2 regions of the Pseudoalteromonas apostichopi genome follow, and region 2 is predicted to be linked to the other one. Evidence: predicted binding sites of a transcription regulator. Region 2 holds the regulator's gene; the other holds the start of a gene.
The links. Region 2 encodes LexA, which represses DNA repair genes until DNA is damaged. Its sites were predicted from a motif close to TACTGTATNNNNATACAGTA; they were not measured.
Positions count from the first base shown of each region.

Region 1: the regulator LexA is predicted to act here: its motif matches at 5,680-5,699, upstream of QUE86_RS01435 (SulA-like leucine-rich domain-containing protein).

Region 1 covers NZ_AP028065.1:332,712-345,090, forward strand. The annotation lists gene QUE86_RS01420 (class II glutamine amidotransferase) at 1-501, opposite strand, end outside; gene fadE (acyl-CoA dehydrogenase FadE) at 839-3,295, shown strand; gene QUE86_RS01430 (S9 family peptidase) at 3,494-5,419, shown strand; gene QUE86_RS01435 (SulA-like leucine-rich domain-containing protein) at 5,723-6,160, shown strand; gene QUE86_RS01440 (YchJ family protein) at 6,201-6,680, shown strand; gene QUE86_RS01445 (alpha/beta hydrolase) at 6,677-7,501, opposite strand; gene QUE86_RS01450 (alpha/beta fold hydrolase) at 7,504-8,148, opposite strand; gene QUE86_RS01455 (LysR substrate-binding domain-containing protein) at 8,511-9,398, shown strand; gene QUE86_RS01460 (YdcF family protein) at 9,454-10,218, shown strand; gene QUE86_RS01465 (Nif3-like dinuclear metal center hexameric protein) at 10,225-10,977, opposite strand; gene QUE86_RS01470 (hypothetical protein) at 11,128-11,505, shown strand; gene QUE86_RS01475 (HPP family protein) at 11,536-12,012, opposite strand; gene QUE86_RS01480 (TetR/AcrR family transcriptional regulator) at 12,112-12,379, shown strand, end outside.
Region 2 covers NZ_AP028065.1:1,463,890-1,476,268, reverse strand. The annotation lists gene QUE86_RS06590 (NnrS family protein) at 1-1,195, shown strand, start outside; gene hmpA (NO-inducible flavohemoprotein) at 1,216-2,379, shown strand; gene QUE86_RS06580 (hypothetical protein) at 2,413-2,787, opposite strand; gene QUE86_RS06575 (S41 family peptidase) at 2,780-4,405, opposite strand; gene QUE86_RS06570 (endonuclease) at 4,505-5,164, opposite strand; gene QUE86_RS06565 (VOC family protein) at 5,274-5,627, shown strand; gene QUE86_RS06560 (hypothetical protein) at 5,602-6,327, opposite strand; gene QUE86_RS06555 (hypothetical protein) at 6,486-6,866, shown strand; gene QUE86_RS06550 (PaaI family thioesterase) at 6,874-7,311, opposite strand; gene lexA (transcriptional repressor LexA) at 7,473-8,090, shown strand; gene coxB (cytochrome c oxidase subunit II) at 8,528-9,670, shown strand; gene ctaD (cytochrome c oxidase subunit I) at 9,670-11,265, shown strand; gene QUE86_RS06530 (cytochrome c oxidase assembly protein) at 11,265-11,795, shown strand; gene QUE86_RS06525 (cytochrome c oxidase subunit 3) at 11,833-12,379, shown strand, end outside.

The DNA.
Region 1 (12,379 bases), 1.1 Mb from region 2:
ACGCAGTGTGTGAGCAAGCTTAGCAGCATAACGAAATACAGATGCCATATTTGATGGGCGCTTAGGGTATTTTTCGCGAATTTTATCGAGCAACCAACAAAACGCTAGCTCACTGTCGGTATTACCCACTGGCCGATAATAATCTGGCTTTAAATCATGATAATTCGATAATTGCCCGTTGTGAGCATAGGTAATTTCGCGTCCCCACAACTCTCGGGTAAATGGATGAGTGTTTTCAAGACATACACGGCCACGATTACCTTGGCGAATATGACTTATCACCGAAATACTTTTTATTGGATACGCTTTAACGAGTTTAGCAATTTCTGATTGGCAACTTGGCTCTGGATCTTTAAATGTACGACAGCCTTTACCTTCATAAAAGGTGATGCCCCAGCCATCTTTATGTGGGCCAGTATTACCACCCCGCTCTAATAATCCTGAAAAACTGAAACAAATATCCGTTGGTACATTGGCCGACATGCCAAGCAACTCACACATAGAACTCTTAACCTATAAAACTAATCGAAGGAAAGGCATGATGGGCTGATCCCTGCCTGCGCTCATTGTTAAACATAGCGCTAAAGATGGCAACTGCTATGCTGAGATTTTCAGAACTATCTGAGCAATTCACAACTAATAGCTGTTTTAGCGGCGATGATTATCAGTAATTACTCAACAATTTCTAATTTGCTGTAAATCTTTTTGCACTGATAGTCATTTTTAAATGAATAAAACTCACTGAACAGACTGTTTTAATCTCTGTTCTGCTCTTGATAATTCGCTTTTCTAGCGCTACTCTAAAAGAGGTGGTCTGACCTCTATTAAGGAATAATCAATGACTCTCATATTTTTACTTGGTTTACTCGTGCTGCTTAGTATTGCGAGTTACCACAGAGCAAGCTGGAATACCTGCTTAGGTATTACCATTGCGACTTTACTTGTTGGCACATTTGCTGGCGCGTTTGGCGCAATTAGTTGGCTACTATTCTTACTTATCGCTGTGCCACTTTCTGTGACTGGCGTTCGTCAACAATACATCATTAAACCTATTTTTGCTGCTTTCAAAAAAGTAACACCGACTATGTCGGATACTGAAAAATCAGCAATCGATGCCGGTACTACGTGGTGGGAAGCGGATCTGTTTTGTGGTCGTCCTGACTGGAACAAATTACACCAATACCCAGCTCCTAAACTGACTATCGAAGAACAAGCATTTATTGATGGTCCTGTTGAAGAAGTGTGTAGTATGCTAGATGACTGGCACGCAACTCACGAACTAACTGATTTACCGCAAGATGTTTGGCAATATCTAAAAGATAATAAGTTCTTTGCCATGATCATCAAAAAAGAATACGGCGGTTTAGAGTTTTCTGCCTATGCACAATCATGTGTACTGCAAAAACTAACAAGTAAATCAACGTTGCTATCTTCTATCGTAGGTGTACCTAACTCATTAGGTCCGGGCGAATTACTTCAGCACTATGGTACTAAAGAGCAAAAAGATCATTACTTACCACGCTTAGCGAGTGGTCAAGAAATTCCATGTTTTGCGCTAACCTCACCAGAAGCAGGTTCTGACGCAAGTGCAATTCCTGATTACGGTGTTGTTTGTAAAGGTCAATGGAACGGTGAAGAAGTTGTTGGTATCAGCCTAACATGGAACAAGCGTTATATTACTCTTGCTCCTGTTGCAACTGTACTTGGCCTTGCATTTAAATTGCAAGATCCTGACGGTTTACTAGGTGATGACAAAGAACCTGGTATTACCTGTGCGCTGATCCCAACAGATACTCCGGGAGTAGAAATTGGCCGTCGTCACTTCCCGCTAAACGTACCATTCCAAAATGGTCCTACTCGCGGTAAAGATATCTTTGTACCACTTGATTACATCATTGGTGGCCCGAAAATGGCAGGTCAAGGCTGGCGTATGCTTGTTGAATGTTTATCTGTTGGTCGTGCAATCACATTGCCGTCTAACTCTACAGGTGGCATAAAAACAATCGCGCTTGCAACAGGCTCTTACAGCCGTATTCGTCGTCAATTCCGTTTACCAATTGGTCAAATGGAAGGTGTTGAAGAATCAATGGCAAAACTTGCAGGTTACGCATATAGCTCTGATGCTGCAGTTAGTATGTCTACAGGGGCTGTTGACCTTGGTGAAAAACCATCGGTTGTATCTGCAATTATTAAATACCACTTAACTGAGCAAATGCGTGAAGCGACTATTCACGGCATGGATGTTCACGGTGGTAAAGGCATCATGCTTGGTCCAAACAACTATTTAGGTCGTGGCTACCAAGGTGCGCCAATTGCGATTACCGTTGAAGGTGCAAATATCTTAACACGTAACATGATCATCTATGGTCAAGGTGCAATTCGTTGTCATCCATTTGTGTTAACTGAGCTAGGTGCTTGTGCAATTGAAGACCGCGAAGAAGCCCTTGCAGTATTCGATAAAGCGTTAATGGGTCACGTTGGCTTTACTATTTCGAACCTTGTTCGCACTAAGTGGTTAGCATTTACAAATGCACGTTTTACGAGTACGCCGTACAAAGATGAAACCGCTGAGTTTTATCGTGTTGCGTCACGTTTCAGTGCATCGTTAGCATTAATGTCAGATATCAGCATGGCGGTATTTGGTGGTTCATTAAAACGTAAAGAGCGTATCTCTGCACGTTTAGGTGACTTACTAAGCTACTTATACCTTGTATCTGCAACACTTAAACGTTACAACGACGAAGGCCGTAAAAAAGAAGATTTTGCGCTTGTTCAATGGAGCTGCCAAGATCACCTTTACCACTGCCAACGTGCACTAGCTGACTTAATTAACAACATGCCATCTGCCCCACTTCGTGCGATGCTAAAAATCATGTTATTCCCATTCGGTCGTCCAGTTCGTAAGCCTACAGATAAGCTTGAGCACAAACTTGCTCACTTATTACAAGTACCAAGCGAAACTCGTAACCGTTTAGCTAACTACATTTACCTTAAAAACGAGCCGCTTAACCTTGTGGGTCGTCAGGAGCAAACGCTTAAAGACATTCTTGAAGTTGAGCCTTTGTTTGACAAGGTATGCCGTGAAAAAGGCGTGAAACTGCCTTTCTTCCAGCTTGATAAAGTAGCGCAAATGGGCCTTGAAGCAGGTATTTTAAGCCAAGCTGAAGCCGACAAATTAGCTGCTGTTGAGAAAGCCCGTCTTGATGTTATTAACGTTGACGACTTTGACCCAGCGGACTTAGTTGCCGGTAAGGTAGCCCGCGGCGAGAGCGATAAAAAAGCAGACGCCGCTTAAGCTAGCAAAACAATTCCAATTGTTATGAAAAACCAAACCAGCGCAAATTGCGCTGGTTTTTTCGTTTAAAAACTCTCTAGCACACTCATGTACCTATTCATTTACATGATTTGTAACAAATATCGAACGGGTAAAACTTGCGTTTAGATTATGAACAGGCAACACTTTATAACGAAAAATTAACAAGGAATAATTACAATGAAACCGAGTTTTCAAATAGCAGCCGTTGCATGTGCACTTAGCCTTGCACTTGCAGGATGTTCACAATCAACCCCATCAACTAGCATCACCGAAAGCGTGCAACAAAGCCAAACTGTTAAACAGTATGATGCTGAAACTTTTTTTGATACAACCTCAATTATGGGCAGCAGCTTTTCACCTAAAGGCGATAAAATACTCGTTAGCAGTGACGAAAGCGGCATTTATAGCCTGTATGAAGTAGATATAAAAACCGCCAAAAAAACCCGCTTAACAGACTTTGAAGACAGTACTTATGCAGTGGCTTATTTCCCTCAAGATGAGCGCGTATTATTTACTAAAGACTCAGGCGGTAACGAGCGTTATCACATCTATGTTCGCGAAACAGATGGCACAGTGAAAGACCTCACCCCTGGTGAAGAAACCCGAGCAGGGTTTGCTGGCTTCACCGAAGACGGTAAACAGTTTTTTATAACCAGCAATCAGCGTGATGCTAAGTTTATGGACCTATATCGTGTTGATGCTAACAGCTATGAAGTAACACCTGTTTATCAAAATACCATGGGCCTTGATGTCGGCGCAATCAGCCCTGATGGCCGTTTTATTGCTTTATCGAAAAACAATTCGAACAAAGACAGCGATGTATTCATACTTGATACTCGTAAAAAAACTCTGAAACCAGAGCTCATTACCCGCCATGACGGCGACGCTAAATACGGCCCTGAAACATTTTCAAGAGACAGTAAATCATTGTACTACTCAACTGATGCTAAGGGTGAGTTTGCAGAAGTATGGCGTTATGATTTAACTACCGGTGAGCACAGCCCTGCCCTCAAAGATGAGTGGGATGTAAGCTTTATTTACTTCTCTAAATCTGGCCGTTACCAAGTAAGCGGTGTTAATGCTGATGCAAGCACTAAGGTGTCGATAATCGATACCACCACAGGTAAAGGTATTGCCATGCCATCACTGCCTGCTGGTAACTTACGCGGTGTAAATTTTTCAGCTGATGAAAAAACCATGGCGTTTTACCTAAATTCAGACACCTCTCCAAGCAACCTATTTGTATGGCAAGTCGGTGAGTCGAAAGCTAAACAATTAACCAATACATTAAGTGATGCAATTGATCAAAGTGACTTGGTTGAAAGCACCATCGTGCGCTTTAAAAGCTTTGATGGTTTAGAAATTCCGGGAGTTTTATACAAGCCTAAGCAAGCCAACAGCAACAACAAAGTACCTGCTTTAGTATGGGTGCATGGCGGCCCTGGTGGACAAAGCCGCACTGGATATAGTGCTATGCAGCAACATCTAGTAAATCATGGTTATGCCATTTTTGCAGTCAATAACCGAGGTAGCTCAGGTTACGGTAAAACCTTCTTCCATTTAGATGACAAAAAGCATGGCACTGACGATTTACAAGATATCGTTTACGGTAAAAAACACCTGCAAAGCCTAGATTGGGTCGATGCTGATAAAATTGGCATCATAGGGGGCAGCTATGGTGGTTTTATGACTGCTGCTGCACTTGCATTCGAACCTGAAGAGTTTAAAGTCGGCATTAATATTTTTGGTGTAACGAATTGGGTTAGAACCTTAAACTCGATTCCACCATGGTGGGAAAGCTTTAAAAAGGCGCTGTATGACGAAATGGGCGACCCCGCGACAGATGGTGAACGTCACCGTGCAATTTCGCCACTATTTCATGCTAAAAACATCACTAAGCCTTTAATGGTGATTCAAGGTGCTAACGACCCTCGCGTTTTACAAGTTGAAAGCGATGAGCTCGTTGCCGCTGTAAAAGCAAATGGTGTGCCTGTCGAATATGTATTATTCGATGATGAAGGCCATGGGTTTACTAAAAAGGAAAACCGTATAAAAGCCTCAAACGCATATCTTGAGTTTTTAAATACCTACTTAGATAAATAGCAGAATTACAAAGATTAAGAGCCGGTTTCTATACCGGCTTTTTTATGCAAAATACCTGTATAGAAGCAAAACTTAGCTATTTAGACAGTACTGTATAAAACACTGTATAGCTTTAGCGGTAAATTTCTCACCTTTTTCAACCTTCAAAACAAAACCATAACCAACTGTTTAATAACAACTAAATTATTTTAAATAAAATAAAACTGAATTATTGGTTAAAAAATAGCAAAAAAGTACTTGCGCAAAAATACTGTATAAACTACTGTATACACATACTGTATAAACAACCAGTGAGTGAAAGTTATGTTACAGCCAATTACCTTAAGAACAGTTAAAAGCTACCAACAAGATAACGACAAAGCGTCTGTTAACTTAATTCAAATTGAAGATGAAATATCAGCAACCTTTGAACTATTAAAGGTATTGCATCATTACAATAGCCAAAATGCATGGACCCTATTAATTGCTCCTGATCATGTTCCTAGTAAAGCGTTATTAGATTCGTGTTCGATTGATACCAGCAAACTGCTTGTAATAAGACAAAAGCATTTAGTTAACCTTGAGTATGTACTTAGCTCAGCATTACATAACGGTAATTTTGCTGCTGTAATCACATGGACAGATATTGTAAGCAATCATCAACTTGATTCGATGAACTTAAACCTTGAGCAGGCATCTGCTAAGTTTTATTGTTTTACAAAAAGCGCCCAATTAAACAATTTAGTACCGCAGCCACAATAGGCTTGTTAAAATAACAATTTATAGTTTTAGGTAAGTTGTTATGACATCACTCACACACTCCCTTTGTCCTTGTGGCAGCGAATTGACTTACGAGCTTTGCTGCCAACCTTTTCATACAGGTGCAAGCCAAGCTGATAACCCAGAGCAACTTATGCGTTCTCGTTTTAGTGCCTACGCGCTAAAAGATGCTAAATATGTATTTAGTACCTATGCACAAAGCCAGCAAGCCGCTAACCCGGTTCGCGAAATCAAAGATTTTGCTAATAGCTGCCGTTTTACCAAACTCAGTGTTTTAGATACTGAACATAATGATCAAGAAGGTTTTGTAGAATTTAAAGCAAATTACTTTTACCAAAACTTGTATTGTGAGTTACACGAAAAATCGCGTTTTATTAAAGAAGATGGCCTATGGCGTTACCTAGATGGTGATATAACGCCAGTTGCAGATATTAAAATTGGCCGTAATGATGAATGCCCTTGTGGTAGCGGCAAAAAATATAAAAAGTGTCACGCTCTTTAGTTATCATTAACCTGGTAAATCCAGTCTAAGGCTTGGGTAATCGTTGTTGGGAATGCTGTTGCATGGCGTGCCTGAGGGATAACAAATAAATTTGTTGTAACCAGCGCGCCGCTTTGTTTATTAATTTTAGCTGCTAATTGCCTTGCGCCCGAAACCATTTGTTCACCTTCACTTTCTTCAAGTTCTCCGATACCAATATACACTTTAGTTGTTTTGCTCGTGGGCACCACAGGTAAAGCTAAAAGGTCATGCTGCTTAAACCACACTGAAGGGCTACCTATGACATAACTAGAAAAAAGCGTAGGCTCAGTAAACAAGGTATAGGCTGCAAATAAACCACCAAGCGAGTTACCGACCAAGGTGTTTTTTTGGCTTGTTCTGTAGTGAGCATCAATATAGGGCAATACGGATTGTTTTAAATAATTGAGGTAGTTTCTTGCTCCCCCAGTCTGTCGCTGCCAATTTTTATCTTCAAATGGGGTGTAGTCATAAATACGGCTATTAAGCCCAGACATGCCTTTTTGGTATCCTATAGCAACGATAATCACCTCTTCAATGGACCCCGAATTCATCATAAAGCGACTAGCACCAGAGGCAATTGGCAAACTATAATTTGCATCTAATAGATACACCACAGGGTAGCGTTTATGACTTTGCTTTTGGTAGCTAGGTGGCAGTTTAATAGTGATTGGGTATTCGTTGTCTGAATGTTTATCTTTAAGCAAAACTGTATCAGTGCGCGGCAACGTAAACGGCTCAGCATCGCTTGAAAAGCTTATTCCGAAAACACTAATCGCTAAAAATAACAATATATAAGGCATAGTTAATCCTTTAGCCACTTCTTAATAGGTAACACCCATTCATCTTTTGGCTTATAAAATGCGCCATGTGAAAGCCCTGTATTGATGCTTATTTCTTCGAACTTGGTTACCTCATTCCTATCAATTAAAAATTGGCAAGAGCCAACCTGATCTGAACGTTCAAAGATAGAGTAAACCTTGCCGTAAGCTTTAACTGATGGGAGCTTTTTAATTAAACCAGCACAACCAGCTAAAATAATTAAGTTGATATTTGTACGTTTAAGTTCATTGGCTGCCATTATCGACAATGCCCCACCCCTTGAAAAACCAACCAAACTGATGTTTGATTCAGCAACACCGGCAGTTATTAATGCTTCAACGTCTGCCGCAAGCTTTTTCGCAAACACAAAAGGTTCAGTGCCTTTTGGTCTATGGTAAGCAATTAAATGATAGCTCTCATCTGCAAGCGCTTCTTTTACGGCAACAAAATCATAAATCCCAAAGGTTTTGTGAACAGGCTTAGGGTTATGCCCTTCTACAATAAAACCATGTGAATAAAAAACATAGTGACCATGTGGGTCAATTTCTGTCGGAAACTGGCTGTTAATAGTGCCAGCAAAAGCAGGCATAACCCAACAAGCACAGAGTAAAAATACAGTACGCAACACAGACATCCCTATGAAAAATAAAACTACCATTGTTTTAGATAATAACATTATAAAAAATAATACCTTAGCGAACAGCTCTACCCTACTACTATTAATTGAAAATAAATATCAAGTTAGTTCTCGCAAGCTATAACACTGTTAAAATAGCAAGTTTCAACTTGAGGTAAATTCATATAATTTCATAACTAAAATACAAACAATTACATGACAACGCTGTCATTTTTTTACAGAAAGGCGTATTGTAAAAAAGCGGTTAAATTAATCGCCAACTTTAGACGTCTAGACGTTGAAAAAAAGAATTCTAAGGCGTAGTATGTTCGTAATCTGAGTCAGACTCACATTTTTCATGAGATTTTTTAAAGATGATTGATATAAAACACTTAAAAACCATAGCGACCCTTAAAGAAACAGGCTCTTTGGTCAATACAGCGCGTGAGTTATTTCTAACTCAATCGGCTTTATCGCATCAAATTAAAGATCTTGAGAATAAGTTAGATTGCCAACTGTTTGAACGTAAGACACAGCCTGTGCGCTTCACACCACAAGGTATGTTACTTCTGGAGCTTGCTAACGAGGTATTACCTCGAGTTGAAGCAACGAAATGTCGCTTAAAGGAAAGCCTGAATCAGCCAATATCAAATTTACGTTTAAGTGTTGAGTGTCATGCCTGCTTTCATTGGTTGCTACCAACCATAAAAGAATTTAATAACTTTTGGCCTGATATTAAAATTGATTACGAGCGCGGCTTTAGTTACGACGCTATCCCAGATTTAATTAATGATGAATTAGATCTAGTGCTGACTTCTGATATTCGTGAACCCGATCAGCTTGAATATGCTCACCTGTTTGATTTTAAATTAAAACTAATCGTTGCACCGGATCATGAATTGGCAAAAAAAGCCTATGTCACGGCCCTTGATTTAAAGAACGAAACAATTATTTCTTACCCTATTCCGCGTGAGCGCCAAGATATCTTTAAACATTTCATTCAAAATGCACGATTTGATGGCACCCTTAAAACTGTTGACCAAGGCTTATTGATTTTCCAATTAGTGAGCGCAGGTATGGGAGTTGCTGCATTACCAGATTGGCTAGTCACCCCTTATGAAAGCCAAGGGCTTATTAAGTCTATTCCGTTAGGTGCATTAGGTCTTACACGCCCTATGTATTTAGCGATGAAAAAAAATATGAAAGATAACCCTGTTTATCGCCACTTTTTAAATACGTGTAAGCAAAATAACGGTCGCTAAAGCAAGGCAAAATAACTAACATAGCATTATCTGTCACAGACAATAGCATTGATATATGTTTGAAATTAAAAAGATCATTGGCTCATTATTAATGCCCCTGCCGTTGTTGGGGCTGCTTACTTTAGTGATGGTATTTTTAGCCATTACACATAAACGCAAAGCACTCTATTTTGGCTTTGTTAGCATTTTAACTTTAATGCTGATAAGCACGCCATTTATTGGCCAGTCATTGATAGCTACAAGCAATAACCCTGCATGGCAATTTAACCAAGCAAAACATCCTAAACTTGATAATATTGTGGTACTTGGCTGCTCAATAATGCCCAACTCGCGCCTTCAAGCAAACCACCAGTTAGGCGATTGTGCGCTTGCTCGCTTACTTGAAGGTGTTAAGCTTGCTCACCACTACCCAAATGCCATCCTCTATGTATCAGGGGGCGGTTTTGCTAATACCACCAATAGTCAACTCATGTTTGAAACAGCAAAAGCGTTAGGTATTTCTGCAACGAGAATTAAACAAAATCCCCTCGCTATGGATACCGCAGAAGAAGCGAAACGACTTGCCAAATATTTAGTCGATAGAAAAACAGCGCTTGTCACCTCAGCAAGCCATATGCCGCGAGCGAAAGACTTATTTAATGCACAAGGTGTTAATGTGATCCCAGCGGCAACCGACTTTCAAGATTTTAGTCAGTATCCAACATATAAGCAGTTTATACCTGATGACGATGTACTTGTTGCAGTGACCAGAGTTGCTCATGAGAAAATTGGCAGTGCATGGGTGAGTGTGCGCCGCTGGATTGATCCAGAGGCGCTATAGACTTAATCAGACTGGATTGTCTACATCGATAAACGTTACATTAAAACCATGCTGCTCAGCTAAAAGTTCGCCTAAGGCTTTAATGCCATAACGCTCAGTAGCATGGTGTCCTGCTGCAAAAAAGTCGATGCCTTGCTCACGTGAACTATGAATAGTCTGCTCAGAGGCTTCACCAGTAAGATAAGCATCAATACCTTGAGCAGCCGCTAAATCAATATACCCTTGTCCACCTCCTGTACACCAAGCGATGGTTTCGATTTTCTGTTCTCTAACCAAGCTAGTTAATGGTGCACGGTTAAGTACTTGAGTAATTTTATCGGAAAACTCTTCACCGCTTAACGGTGTTTTTAAACGTCCCTTTACTGGCACACTATTTGGACCTGATTCAAGCCCGCCTGTGAACTCAATATCGAGTAACTTTGCCAATTGTGCGTTATTACCAATGTCGGGGTGAATATCTAGCGGTAAATGATAGCCATATAAATTAATATCATTTTTTAAAAGTGCCGCTATACGGCGCTTTTTCATGCCCGTGATTGGCTGTGACTCCCCTTTCCAGAAATAACCATGGTGTACCAAAATAGTATCTGCATTTTGTGTAATAGCAGCATCAATCAATGCTTGACTTGCTGTGACACCCGTCACTATTTTTTTTACTTCGCTCGCACCTTCAACTTGTAAGCCATTTGGGCAAAAGTCAGCGATAGAATCAGGTTTAAGAATGTCGTTTAATAATTGAGTAAATTGTTTGCGTTGCATATAAAAATCGTCCTTCAACCCTCTATTTTGTGCAAATTTTGGCGTTTATGAGTGAAAAATGGAAGGAAAATCGCAAAAAATTGAAAAGTAAGCTGAAAATAGGTATAAATATATATTCTTAATCTGTGTTTACAACGTATAGGGTCTCTGATGAGCAAACTAGACAAAACAGAAGTGTTAAATGCCTTCGAAGCAGCATACGAAGCAGCGAATGGTAAGAAACCTGAAATCACAACAAAACCTGGTTGGTATAGCATCGACGGTGGCAAAAATATGCGCCTTGCTGATGTTGCAGCGCTGACTGAAGAGCTCACTTCTGGTAAAACAGCTGAGCCTAAAGCAGAAGAAGCACCAAAAGCACCAGCGAAAAAAACCAAAACTAAAACCGCTGCGCCGGCTAAAACAGCTAAGAAAGCATCGTTCACTGTTGTTACAGCAAACGATGATGGTTACAAAGCTGAAGAGCTTTGGATTGTTAACCTAGCTGAAAAAGACCACGATTGTCGTTTACCGCGTGGTGTTGTGTAATTTAATTACACTTAAAAATTTTAAAAACCGCTACTCGTTAGCGGTTTTTTTATGCCCATTCAACTGAATATTTAATAGCCATTGACTTAAGTAACCAAATAACACAATAAACACAGTTCCAATCAGTACGGGCATCACTAAAAAATCCCAACTTTGTAAAGATTGCATAATCAAAATTGGGTTAGCGCCTGCTGCGGGATGAATTGTATCTGTCAACATCATCAGGCTAATTGCCAACCCTGTGGCTAAAGCAATTTCAACAGGCCCTACTCCAACATAATTTACAAATACAACGCCGATTAAAGCAGTCAAAATGTGCCCGCCGATGACATTCTTCGCTTTCGCTAAAGGACTGTGCGGTACACCAAACACCAGCACCGCAGTTGCACCAAATGGCGCCATCAACCAAACACCATAATTTCCTAATTGCTGCAAATACGCTAAAACAAAAATTGCCATACAAGCAAATATGCCAGCAATAGCAGCTTTACGAAATTTATTTTCCATAACACCTCCAAAAGTAGACCGAGTTGTCTACCTCGCAAATGGTAGACAACTCGGTCTACTTCTGTCAAGCTATCATTAGTCACCCAATGAGGCTTTGTTATGGATAAACGAACACATATTATTTTGACTGCCCTGTCACTTTTTTATCAAAAAGGCATTCATAGTGTGGGAATAAACGAAATTATTAATGTGGCTGGTGTCGCCAAAAAAACCATGTACCACCATTTCGCAAGTAAAGATGAATTATTACTTGCGTGCCTTAGTGAGCGACATAACAGATTCTTAAATTGGTTAACGCATGCCACCAGCAAGCTAACCACTGTTGAAGAATTTAAAGTAGCTTTGATCAGCTGCCATGAAGCTTGGT
Region 2 (12,379 bases):
TATTAAATTTTATCAAATCAATCAGTGGCCGTTATGGGCATTAGCATTTAGGCCTTTTTTCTTGGCTGCTAGTGTTCTAGCTGTGTTTGCAATGAGTTACTGGTTATTAATTTTGGCGGGAGTTGCGCATTGGTATTTAGCATTGCCGGCAACCCTTTGGCATGCTCATGAAATGTTGTTTGGCTTTGCTGGCATAGTTGCTATGGGATTTTTGCTAACCGCTGCGCAAACATGGACAGGCGTCCCTAGTGTCAGTGGCATTAAGCTTTGTTTGCTCAGTGTTATCTGGCTTGCTGCAAGGCTTAGTTTTTTTATTGATATTGCTGGGGTCGAACAGCTAAACCTTTATATTGTAAGTATATTGCAGCTAGCATGGTGGCTGGCTGGGATTATTATTCTAGCTGACATGCTGATACAAGCGAAAAGTAACCACAACTATTTATTTATCGTTATCACATCTTTGCTTTGTGCGCTAAATATGATTTTTTTGAGCTTAGTTGTGCTTAATAAAATGTCGCTTGCGCTTAGTGTTGTTGATACTGGCGTGCTGATCATGACTCTTCTAGTTGGCGTTCTAGCTGGTCGAGTCGTGCCGTTTTTTACCGCGCGAGGTCTTAACTTGAGTGAGCAAGTTAGAACGCCAAAGCTTGATAAATTAGTTGTGTTTAGCTCATTTTTTGCCATTACATGGTTCTTTATGAGTCAGCTGTTTTTTAGTGCGATGAGCACTGGTTGGATTTTTGCTTGGCTTGCTAGTTTACATGCCACAAGGTGTGTTTTGTGGTGGCAAAGAGGGGTTTTAAAAGTACCTCTGCTTTGGTCATTGCACTTAGCTTATTGGGCTTTATCTGTGGGTTTAGGACTCATTGCATTAAGTTTTTATAGTGCCAGTATTTTATTCAAAGACGCACTTCACCTGATCACTGTCGGCACCATTGGCTTGATGATAATTGCCATGATGGTGCGTGTATCTCATGGCCATACTGGCAGGGCACTGCAAGTCCCTACGTTTATTAGTATGGCATTCGTATTGATTGCTTTCGCTGCCATTGTACGCTCGGTACTTCCTCCTTTTTTAGGTCACCATCTTACATGGCAGTTAAGTGCTTTGTTGTGGGTTGTTGGCTTTAGCTTATTTTTATTTCATTGTGCGCCCATCTTAGTGAATCGTCGTGTTGATGGTCGCCGCGGTTAAACTCTCTAATAGGAAAAACTATGTTATCTGAAAAAACGATCCAGATTGTTAAAAGTACTTTGCCGTTGCTTGCAGAAGCAGGACCTCAAGTTACTGAGTATTTTTATGATCGTATGTTTAGCTACAATCCAGAGCTTAGAAATATTTTTAATATGACTCACCAGCAATCAGGTACTCAACAATTTGCGTTGTTTAATGCCTTGGCTGCCTATGCTGCAAATATTGATAATTTGGCAGTATTGAAAGGTACGCTTGCGCGTATTAACCATAAACACACCAGTTACCATATTTTGCCAGAACATTACCCCATTGTTGGTGGGCATTTGATTGCAACTTTAAAAGAGTTACTGCCTGAGCAATTTACGCCTGAGGTCGAGTATGCTTGGCGTGAAGCCTATTCCCTATTGGCTGATGTATGTATCAACGAGGAGATGGCGTTATATCAAAAAAACAAAAAGGCAACGGGCGGCTGGTTTGGTACCCGCACTTTCACGATTACAGAAAAACGTATGGAATCTGCGCAAATTTGTAGTTTTACATTAACGCCTACTGATGCAAAGCCTGTTGTAGCGTATTTACCGGGTCAATATTTAGGGATTAAAGTAACGCCAGCGAAGAGTGATTTAACTCAAGTTAGGCAATACTCTTTATCGCAGCAAAGTAATGGCCGCAATTATCGCATTAGCGTGAAAAAAGAAGGTTTAGTGTCTAATTATTTACACAGTTTAAGTGAGGGTGATGAAGTAGAAATTTATCCACCCGCAGGCGATTTTGTGCTTCGTGAAATTGATTCCCCTATTGTGCTAATTTCGGCGGGTGTTGGTCAAACTCCATTGATGGCGATGCTTGAAACATTATTGAGCAATCAACATAGCAAGCCAATCCATTACTTGCATGCTTGTGATAGTCAAACGCAGTTTGCCTTTAAAGAGTATTTATTTAAGCAACAGCAAGCGCACGCTTCATTACATTGTGTTACCTGGTTTAAGGATGGCAAGGGAGGGGACTTTGCGGGCTTAATGGATGTAAATCACATTGCTGATAACTTACCAATTAGCGAGGCTGACTTTTACCTATGTGGTCCAATCGCATTTATGGCAATGATAAAAGAGCAGCTGCTAAGTTTAGGGGTTGCAAGTGAACGAATTCATTATGAGGTGTTTGGACCTCACCAAACGCTATAATGAAAAAAGGCGCAGCTTTTGCTGCGCCTTTTGTTAGTTTACTTTGCACTCTACATTAGGTAGTGGAATACGTAGCTCTTTTTTAGGGTAGTAAAGTAGGCATTGCTCACCTGATTTTTGTAAAACAAATTTCTCAGAAGGAATTGCATGAGCGCCCATAATAGGGAGGCCATCCGGCCCTTTGTTGGTGCCGTGATCAATCAATAGCTCTGAACTTTTAGTAAATACATTGTCGGCTAGTGTGACGATAGCACCACCTTTGGCGGATTGAATAGCCTGCTGTAACTCCGTAATCACACCTGGATTTACGCGAACAAGCGTAGCATCTTGCGGTTGCTCCGCTTGGGTACTTTTACAGCCCGCTAAGCTTGCCAGTAAAGTGCAGGTTAATAACAGTGTTTTATTCATTATTACCTTCCTTCGCTGGTAGCGGACGGGTTAAATCCATATTATTTTTGTAAAGCGGCTGCTTAATTGTAAGTGGTAGCCCTGTTTCTTGAATTGCTTGTGATGTAAAGCTTGGTTGCTTAGCACTTGAGGACTCCACCACAATTGGGCAGGTATTATTTTCAATGTGATAAAGCGCGGTTGCTAATAAGCTCTCTTCGCTATCACCTAGTTTGTGATCAAAGTCATCTGTAACCTCGCAGCCTTTTATGTCCGCATCAAACTGGGGGGAAGGTGTTGGTTTAAATCCATCGGCGTATTCCCCAAAGCCTTTATAGTTTGCGCCTGAAAATTGGATTGTATAATAAGTGGTTGCGCAGTTATGTGTTGGTGTAAAACCATAGGGTTTCCCGCAGGTGGTGCCACCGATTAAGATTACCTCCGCATCAATGCCTTTTAAACCATTAATAAACGCCTCAGATGCAGAGCAGGTGTTATCGGTACTTAACACATACACTTTTGATAAATTTAGATCTGGCAGACTATTACCCGTTGTTCTGTAGGTAGAGTAATCAATTTCAAGGTCGATAAATGGATATGGATCATCTTGCGGCTGTTTGTCGTTTTGAATCGTTTGATAGTAATAGAAATCATCGGTATTAGCAGGACCCGCAACCATATATGCAAGCTGCGATGAAAGCGCTAATAAACCGCCGCCGTTATATCTAAAATCGATAACCAACTCATCAATATTATCAGCTTTGAACTTATTCACAGCACTTATCAGTTCAGGTTGAGCAATGCTGATAAAGCTATTAAATTGCATATACCCAACTTTTGTACCGTTCTCAGTTGTTAAGGTATCAACATTCTGAACGGGCGTTTGAGCAATATTACCGGCTACTAGAGTAAAGGATTTTTCAGTACCATCATTACTGCGTACAACAAAGTTATGGGCGTCACCGGCCGTAGGCCCAAATAGCGCTTCATTTAAAATATCTACGCCTTGTTGGGTATTAGTGTCAATACTAACGTCGTCAACCATTAAAATAGTATCACCGCGTTGTAACCCTGCATTTGCAGCAGGTGAGTCATCCTCTAAATAGGCAACACGTAGCTCTCGTGGCGGAACATTACTGATAAATACCCAGTTAATTCCATAACCTGAAACAACCCCAGATTGAGCTTCTTTAAAATACTCTTCAGTAGGTCTGCTAAAATGAAAGTTATCTTTAAAAGAACCCGAGTCCGTCGTTTCGAATGTTTTTAACTGGTCGAAATAAGCGGCGACAGAGCTGAAATTATCAGGATTGTTGTCTTCTATTTCGTCGTACCAAAGGTAGGTTTCGTCACTCCATGAACGTAACCACATCTTCTCGGTAAACTCAGAGCCAGCAGTATCTGGGTAAGGCTGATTATTGTTATAAGGATCATTGCCTGTTCGTGGTACGGCGCATTGATCTTTAAATTCACTTGATGGCTCAAAAACACCAGCGGTCCAAGTGGGTTCTGAACTTGTTGGTGGCGGGTTTGTTGTGTTGTTATTGCTCGAAGAGCCACCGCCGCCACCGCAGCCAGATAGAGACGCGCCTGAGACTGCTAAAAATATTGCTAAGGCGAGTTTATTATTGTTAAACATATTTGCTTCCTTTCCGATAGTATTTCTTAAAAATTAGCAATTACTGTATCTGAAAGCAATAAATTGTAGCGCCTCAAATGTAAATGAATGTGCTTTTAGTTATAAAGACTTACGGTTACTAATTTCAGCTACTTTGAGCTTCTGCCATGACTCAAATAGCTTACGTTGTTTGTTAGATATTTTTAAGCCATAGGTTTTTTGCATATAAAAGTAGGTATCGGCTATTTGCTTTCTTGCATAAATCGGTGGCTCAAATACACGTTGCTTAAAATCGATTTTTACTGGGCAAGCTCCATAACTGGCACTAGATGTTGCGACTATTCCGTAGCGAAAATTAGAACGGTCTGCATTGATCTCGCCAATAGCTGGAGCGAGGTTATTTATGTCGGCTTCCATTTGACGAAATTTTTCACTGACCTTAATGCAGTTTTTACGTCCGCCATCCTGCCAGCATTGTAATTGATGACCAAACTCCCACGCAGGTACTATATGCTCCCATTCTATTCTTTTTGCTCGAGCGTTTTCGTTTCCTGAGCGGGTAATGGCGTTTCTTGGAATATAACCACAAGCTTCAGGGTCTGGTACAAGCTTTTTACCTTGGCGCTTTATATCGCAGCCACAATATAAGCTTTTACTATTGCTCGGTAGATTCTTAATTAAGTGCTTTTTTGCACTGTAAAAGCTCGAAAATTGTTTAGCGGATACAGGGAAAGTAAAAATTAAACAAAGGGTTAAATATAGAAATAAACGCATATCCATCACATCAGTGAACTACAGGAGCAGCCATTTTAGAGCTACTATTCTAAAAAGGAAAAGTTTTTCAACTCAGCTATAGTTGTTAGGCCGTTTTATTAGAGGAATTACAACTATGTTATTAGGTGCCTTTTCTGTAAGTTTAAATGTGAAAGATATCCATGCTTCAAAGCAGTTTTATGAAAAACTAGGCTTTAAAGAATTTGCCGGCGAAATCGAGCAGCATTGGTTAATAATGAAAAATGGTGAACATTTAATAGGTTTGTTTCAAGGCATGTTTGATAAAACCATGCTGACCTTTAACCCAGGCTGGGATCAAAATGCTGAGGCACTTGTAGAGTTTGCCACTTTTGAGCAATTAGCCGCGCATTTTCAGCAACAAGGGTTAGAAATACAAAAAGCCGGTGACGCGAGTTTTATTATCACCGACCCAGATGGCAACCCTATTTTGATTGACCAGCACGTTTAGCAGGCTTTTTACGTTTTAAGCGAATGTTCTGTAGCAATAAAATAATCCCCGTAATACAAAACAGTACGCTGGTGGCCGAAAAGCTAATTAGAAGTGGGTTATTAAAGTTTTCGCGCTCATCATAATCCATGATGTGTAGCATCCAGAAAAAGTCGAAAATGCGCCATAGGGAGCTGCGCACTGTAATGACTTTACCGGTTTGGCTATCTAAATATAAGGTTGTTGTCAGCCAATCATCAAAACTCACTTGCCAAACATTGGCCTTGTGAGCCACTTCTCTTGGTCCTTTGGTTAACAGCTGTGCTTGCGTGATATTTGCGTTAATAAGTAAGTGAGTTCTCGCGTTTTCAATTATTTGTGCTTTATTCGGCGCAGGCATTTTATCACCTGTTCTGCCATCAAAATTAAAGGAGCCGCTCGGTGCCGTGACTTCTATGATTGGCGACTCTAAAAAGTGGCTGTACTTGATACTTTCAATTTGTTCAAATTGTGCCGTTATTTTATCGATAGAAGCAGAGTAGTCTGACACTAAGAAAGGGTTACTTAGACTGCGATTTGCTAGATGTTTTCCATGCACTTTTTCAAGCGGCAATGAACTCATTACAAGCCCACCTAATAGCCAAAAAAAGATCTGCAAAGCAAGTAAATAGCCTAGCCATTTATGCCCTTTACGAGCATATTTGAACATGCGTTTATTCATTACCACCCCGTTATTATTGTTATATGGGCGCTATTTTAGGTTGTTTAGCTGTATTGCCAATGCGGCAAAATGTCGCATTAACTGTATTCTAGATTTGGTATATATACAAAACTGAGTTAAAGTTTCAGTCGATATCAATAGAGGATAAAAACGAGAGTATGTCGGAAATTCAATTTTTAAATGTAGATCTGGAGCTTGAATCAAAGCACGATATTAGTGCGCTTGTTGCTGATTTGAAGAAAAACGCTATGGTTTTACATTATGACCAAGATGAATACCGTCAACTTGCACGCATTGAAGCAACTGCAGATATCAGCTCTCCAGACAAAGCGATTAACCAGCTTTGCGAATTAATTGAATCTTGCTCGCGCAATGCATTAAAGCAGTGGTTATCTTGTTCAAAACGTACATTTGATTTAGGTTTTGAATCGGGTAACTCGCCAAAGTGCTTTAACCAACCCCTGCATGCAGATACCTTGTTACGTATCTCAGCAATTGGCGCAGGGATTGAAATTACTATTTATCCAGTCGAAAAGTAAACTGAATTTAGCGCTCTACGACTGCTGCGGTCATTCTTGATACGCAGCACAGCTCCCCAGCAGCATTGGTAATTTTGATATCCCAAACAGAGGTGCGCTTACCTAAATGAAGTGGTCTGGCCGTTGCCGTTAATGTCCCTTTTCGAGACGCTTTTATGTGGTTGGCATTAATCTCTTGACCAACAGCATAGAATTTATTGAAATCAATCACAAAGTTAGCTGCATAGCTTGCCACTGTTTCTGCTAACACAACGTTTGCTCCGCCATGAACCATGCCCATAGGGTTATGGTGTTCAGGAATTGCAGGCATGGTGGCCACTAAATAATCATCGCCAATTTCAGTCACCTCAATACCCATCGTTTTCATTAAAGTGCCTTGCCCGGTTACTCCTTGTTCCAAGTCTTTACATTGCTCCAGCGTGATTGGATGGTGCCAAATACTCATTGTGTTTCCTTAACATGCGAATTAAAGCTAATACCTTATGGCATCTTTCATTGCGGTTCAATGTTAGTTTTGTAGCAATATGATGGAGTTAATTTAAATTTGCGATTTTCAAATAACTGTATATACTCACAGTTAAATGTACTGTATGGAAAACCAGTTGTATGCGCCCATTAACTAAACGCCAATCGCAAATCTTAGAACTAATTAAAGTCTTTATTAAAGATACAGGCATGCCGCCAACACGCGCTGAAATAGCTCAAACATTGGGTTTTAAAAGTGCCAACGCCGCTGAAGAACATCTAAAAGCACTGGCAAAAAAAGGCATGATCAAAATGAAGCCTGGAGCGAGTCGTGGTATTCAGTTGATTGAAGAAGATGAACCTGAGCAGTTAGGTTTACCTTTGATTGGCCGTGTTGCAGCTGGTGAGCCAATTTTGGCTCAGGAGCATGTCGAAAGTCATTGCCAAGTTGACCCTACGTTATTTAAACCAGCCGCTGACTTTTTACTACGTGTAAATGGCATGAGTATGAAAGATATTGGTATTATGGACGGTGACTTGCTTGCAGTACATAGAACGCAAGTTGCTGAAAATGGGCAAGTTGTTGTAGCTCGAGTTGATGAAGATGTAACTGTTAAGCGGCTAGAAAAAGCAGGTCGGAAAGTACTTTTACACGCTGAAAACGAAGAGTTCTCACCTATTGAGGTTGACCTTGAGCATGAATCTTTCAATATTGAAGGGTTAGCTGTAGGAGTCATTCGTAACGCTGACTGGATGTAGTTGTCCCTTATTTGGTGCGCTAAATTGACTCAATTTGGTGCGCCATTGTGATTTTGCCACTTAATTAGGATTTGTGAATCCTTACTCTTTATTTAAAGCCTTATATGGCGCAGTTTTCCTCTCTTTTTGTATATTCTTCGTAAACCATAACATTAAATAACGCGCTGATTATAGTTGTTATTTCTGCACCAAAATAAACATTTATTATCACTAAAACTTGCTTATTGGTCATTTTTTAACTAATTGGTTAAAGCAATGTATTAACACCTGATTAATAAAAAGACACAAAAATGTGCGAGGTGTTAGACAGGGGGCCAGTATCATAAGTGAGTTAAAATGATACGTAGTCGCTCTGAACAATAAAAAAAACGAATGGGCACCTTGCTGTATCGCCTTTTCGCTTTGCGTCTTGCAATAGCATCTAAAGGAGCCGTCACATGGGTAAACTGCGTTACGCCTTGTGGCTTATATTGGTTGCACTCCCAGAAATTGTATTGGCAAATAGTCAATACAATATGCGAAAAGGGGTGACTGATATAAGTAATAATGTTTATGAGTTACACATGACGATATTTATTATCTGTTGTGTAATCGGCATCATCGTATTTGCGGTGATGTTTTGGGCTTTAATACACCACCGTAAATCTAAAGGGGCCAAGCCTGCCCAATTTCATGAAAGTACAAAAGTTGAAATACTTTGGACTGCCATTCCATTTGTCATCTTAATAGCCATGGCTGTGCCTGCCACAAAAACTCTCATTGCTATGGAAGATGCCTCTAAAGCTGATATCACAATTAAAGTGACAGGCTCGCAATGGAAGTGGCATTACGAATATATGGGTGAAGATATAGCCTATTACTCAATCCTATCTACACCAAAAGATCAAATAGACAATCAGGCAGAAAAAACGGAGCATTATTTGCTTGAGGTAGATAAACCGCTAGTGCTTCCTATCAATAAAAAAGTCCGCTTTTTAATGACCTCAGACGATGTTATCCATTCGTGGTGGGTTCCTGATTTTGCAGTTAAAAAGGACGCAAACCCTGGATTTATCAATGAAGCGTGGACACGTATTAACGAACCAGGTGTTTACCGTGGTCAATGTGCAGAACTATGCGGTAAAGATCATGGTTTTATGCCTGTTGTGGTGAAAGCCTTACCTGAAGATGAATTTGCTAATTGGCTTGCAGATGCTAAGGAAGAAAAGGCTAATGCAGCAGCCGCTGATGCTGCTTTGCTTGATCAAACATTACCTAAAGAAGAGCTTATGGTCTTAGGTGAGCAAGTGTATATGGCAAGTTGTGCTGCATGTCACCAGCCTACTGGTATGGGCTTACCAGGCGTGTTTCCTGCACTTAAAGGCAGTCCCATTGTATTAGGTGATGTAAAAGATCACATAGATATCGTGTTACATGGCCGCCCTGGTACGGCGATGCAAGCGTTTGATAAGCAGCTTTCAATTAAGCAACTTGCTGCGGTTATTACCTATAAGCGAAATGCATGGGGTAATGATACCGGCGATGTGATCCAACCGAGTCAAATTCAAGCCGCGATTGATGCAGCAGCGGAGGCGAAATAATGAGTAACGTTATTAATGAGCAAGCAACTGGGCATGCGCATCACGATCATCATCATCCTGCTAAAGGTTTTAAGCGTTGGCTTTACACCACCAATCATAAAGACATCGGGAGTTTATACCTGATTTTTTCTCTTACCATGTTCTTGATTGGTGGAGCGATGGCTATGGTGATCCGCGCTGAACTATTTCAGCCAGGATTACAGTTAGTTGATCCGCACTTTTTTAACCAAATGACCACGGTACATGGTTTGATCATGGTATTTGGCGCCGTTATGCCCGCATTTACTGGGCTTGCTAACTGGATGGTGCCTATGATGATTGGTGCACCTGATATGGCACTGCCACGCATGAACAACTGGAGCTTTTGGATATTACCTTTCGCATTTTTAATCCTGTTGGCTTCGTTACTGATGCCAGGTGGTGGTCCTGCGTTTGGCTGGACATTCTACGCACCACTCTCCACCACTTATAGTAACGATAACACTGCACTGTTTGTATTTGCCATACATATCATGGGTATTAGCTCAATTATGGGGGCGATTAACGTTATCGTGACTATCGTCAATCTAAGAGCGCCGGGTATGACTTGGATGAAGCTTCCGCTATTTGTTTGGACTTGGTTAATCACAGCATTCTTATTGATCGCTGTTATGCCTGTTTTAGCTGGGGCTGTCACTATGGTGCTGACAGATAAATACTTTGCAACAAGCTTTTTTGATGCAGCCGGTGGTGGTGATCCTGTGATGTTCCAGCACATTTTCTGGTTCTTCGGTCACCCCGAAGTGTACATCATGATTTTGCCAGCCTTTGGGATTATTTCGACTATTGTGCCGACCTTCTCACGCAAAAAGTTATTTGGCTATGCTTCTATGGTGTATGCAACCTCATCCATTGCGCTGCTGAGCTTCATCGTTTGGGCACATCATATGTTTACCACAGGCATGCCTGTAGCCGGCGAGTTGTTTTTCATGTACGCCACAATGCTCATTTCTGTGCCAACGGGCGTTAAAGTGTTTAACTGGGTAGCCACCATGTGGCGCGGTTCAATTAGCTTTGAAATTCCGATGATGTTTGCCATCGCCTTTATTGTGTTATTCACATTAGGTGGTTTCTCTGGCTTGATGCTTGCCATTACACCGGCAGATTTCCAGTATCACGATACCTATTTTGTGGTGGCACACTTCCATTATGTGCTCGTGACAGGAGCCGTGTTCTCAATTATGGCGGGAGCCTATTATTGGTTACCGAAATGGACTGGCAACATGTACAACGAAACGCTGGCGAAATGGCATTTCTGGCTATCGCTAATCAGTGTCAACGTGCTGTTCTTCCCTATGCACTTTGTTGGCCTTGCCGGTATGCCGCGTCGTATTCCTGACTATGCTCTGCAATTCGCTGACTTTAACGCCATTATCAGTATTGGTGGTTTTGCATTTGGCTTATCGCAACTGTTGTTTGTGTTGGTGGTATTTAAATGTGCTCGAGGTGGTGAGAAAGCGCCAGCCAAAGTATGGGATGGAGCTGAAGGTTTAGAGTGGGAAGTTGATTCTCCAGCGCCTTATCACACTTTTGAAACACCGCCGGAGATTAAGTAATGAACCATGCACCTTTGCTAAAAAAACTGCTGATTACATGCTTGCTCATGTTCGCATTTGCTTTTGCAATGGTGCCGCTTTACGACGTGTTTTGCGACGTTACAGGGTTGAATGGTAAGCCATCATTAGAAAAAGCGAACGCGAGTGAATCAATAAATACACAGCGTCAAGTTGATGTCAGCTTTACGACTCACGCTCAAAGCGGCGCGCCATTTAAGGTGCAGTCTGAGCAATACAGCGTGGCGGTACAACCTGGTGCCATGCGTGAAGTTAAATTCTCAGCAAAAAATACCAGTAATGAAGACAAAGTCATGCAAGCAATTCCATCGGTATCACCGGGAAAAGCGGCAAAGTATTTACATAAAATCGCCTGTTTTTGCTTTGATCAGCAGCCAATGAAAGCCGGTGAAGAAATGGAATTTACCTTGTTGTTTTATGTTGATACTGAGTTACCCGACGATGTTGAGGAACTGACATTGTCGTATACCGTGTTTGATATTAGCGGGCATGTTGTGGCTAAAAACGATTAAAAGCCGCCAAGCTAATTGCTAATTGGGAGCAAACAAAATGAATCAAAACTACGAAAAATACTATGTTCCAGCACAAAGCCCTTGGCCAATAGTGGGCGCCATCGCGATGTTTTTAATTGCTGTCGGTGCTGGTTTAACTGTGATGCAAGTCAGTGGTGAAGGCAGTAATGGCCAGTATGTATTGTATCTTGGCATTGCCATATTAATTTATATGGTTTTTAGTTGGTTTAAAAACGTTATTGAAGAGTCTCATAAAGGGCTTTACTCAGCACAAATGGACCGCTCATTCCGACAAGGTATGAGCTGGTTTATATTCTCTGAGGTCATGTTTTTTATGGCATTTTTTGGCGCTCTTTTTTACGCTCGAATGATTTCAGTGCCTTGGCTTGGGGGCGCTGGTAATAATGCCATGACCAACGAAGTACTCTGGCCAACCTTTGAAGCTGTATGGCCGCTGTTAACCACGCCATCGGGCGAGACAACACAGGCTATGGGCTGGCAAGGTCTCCCCCTGATCAATACGCTTATTCTACTTACCTCTTCGGTCACAATTCACTTTGCTCATGTTGCTATGGAAAATAATA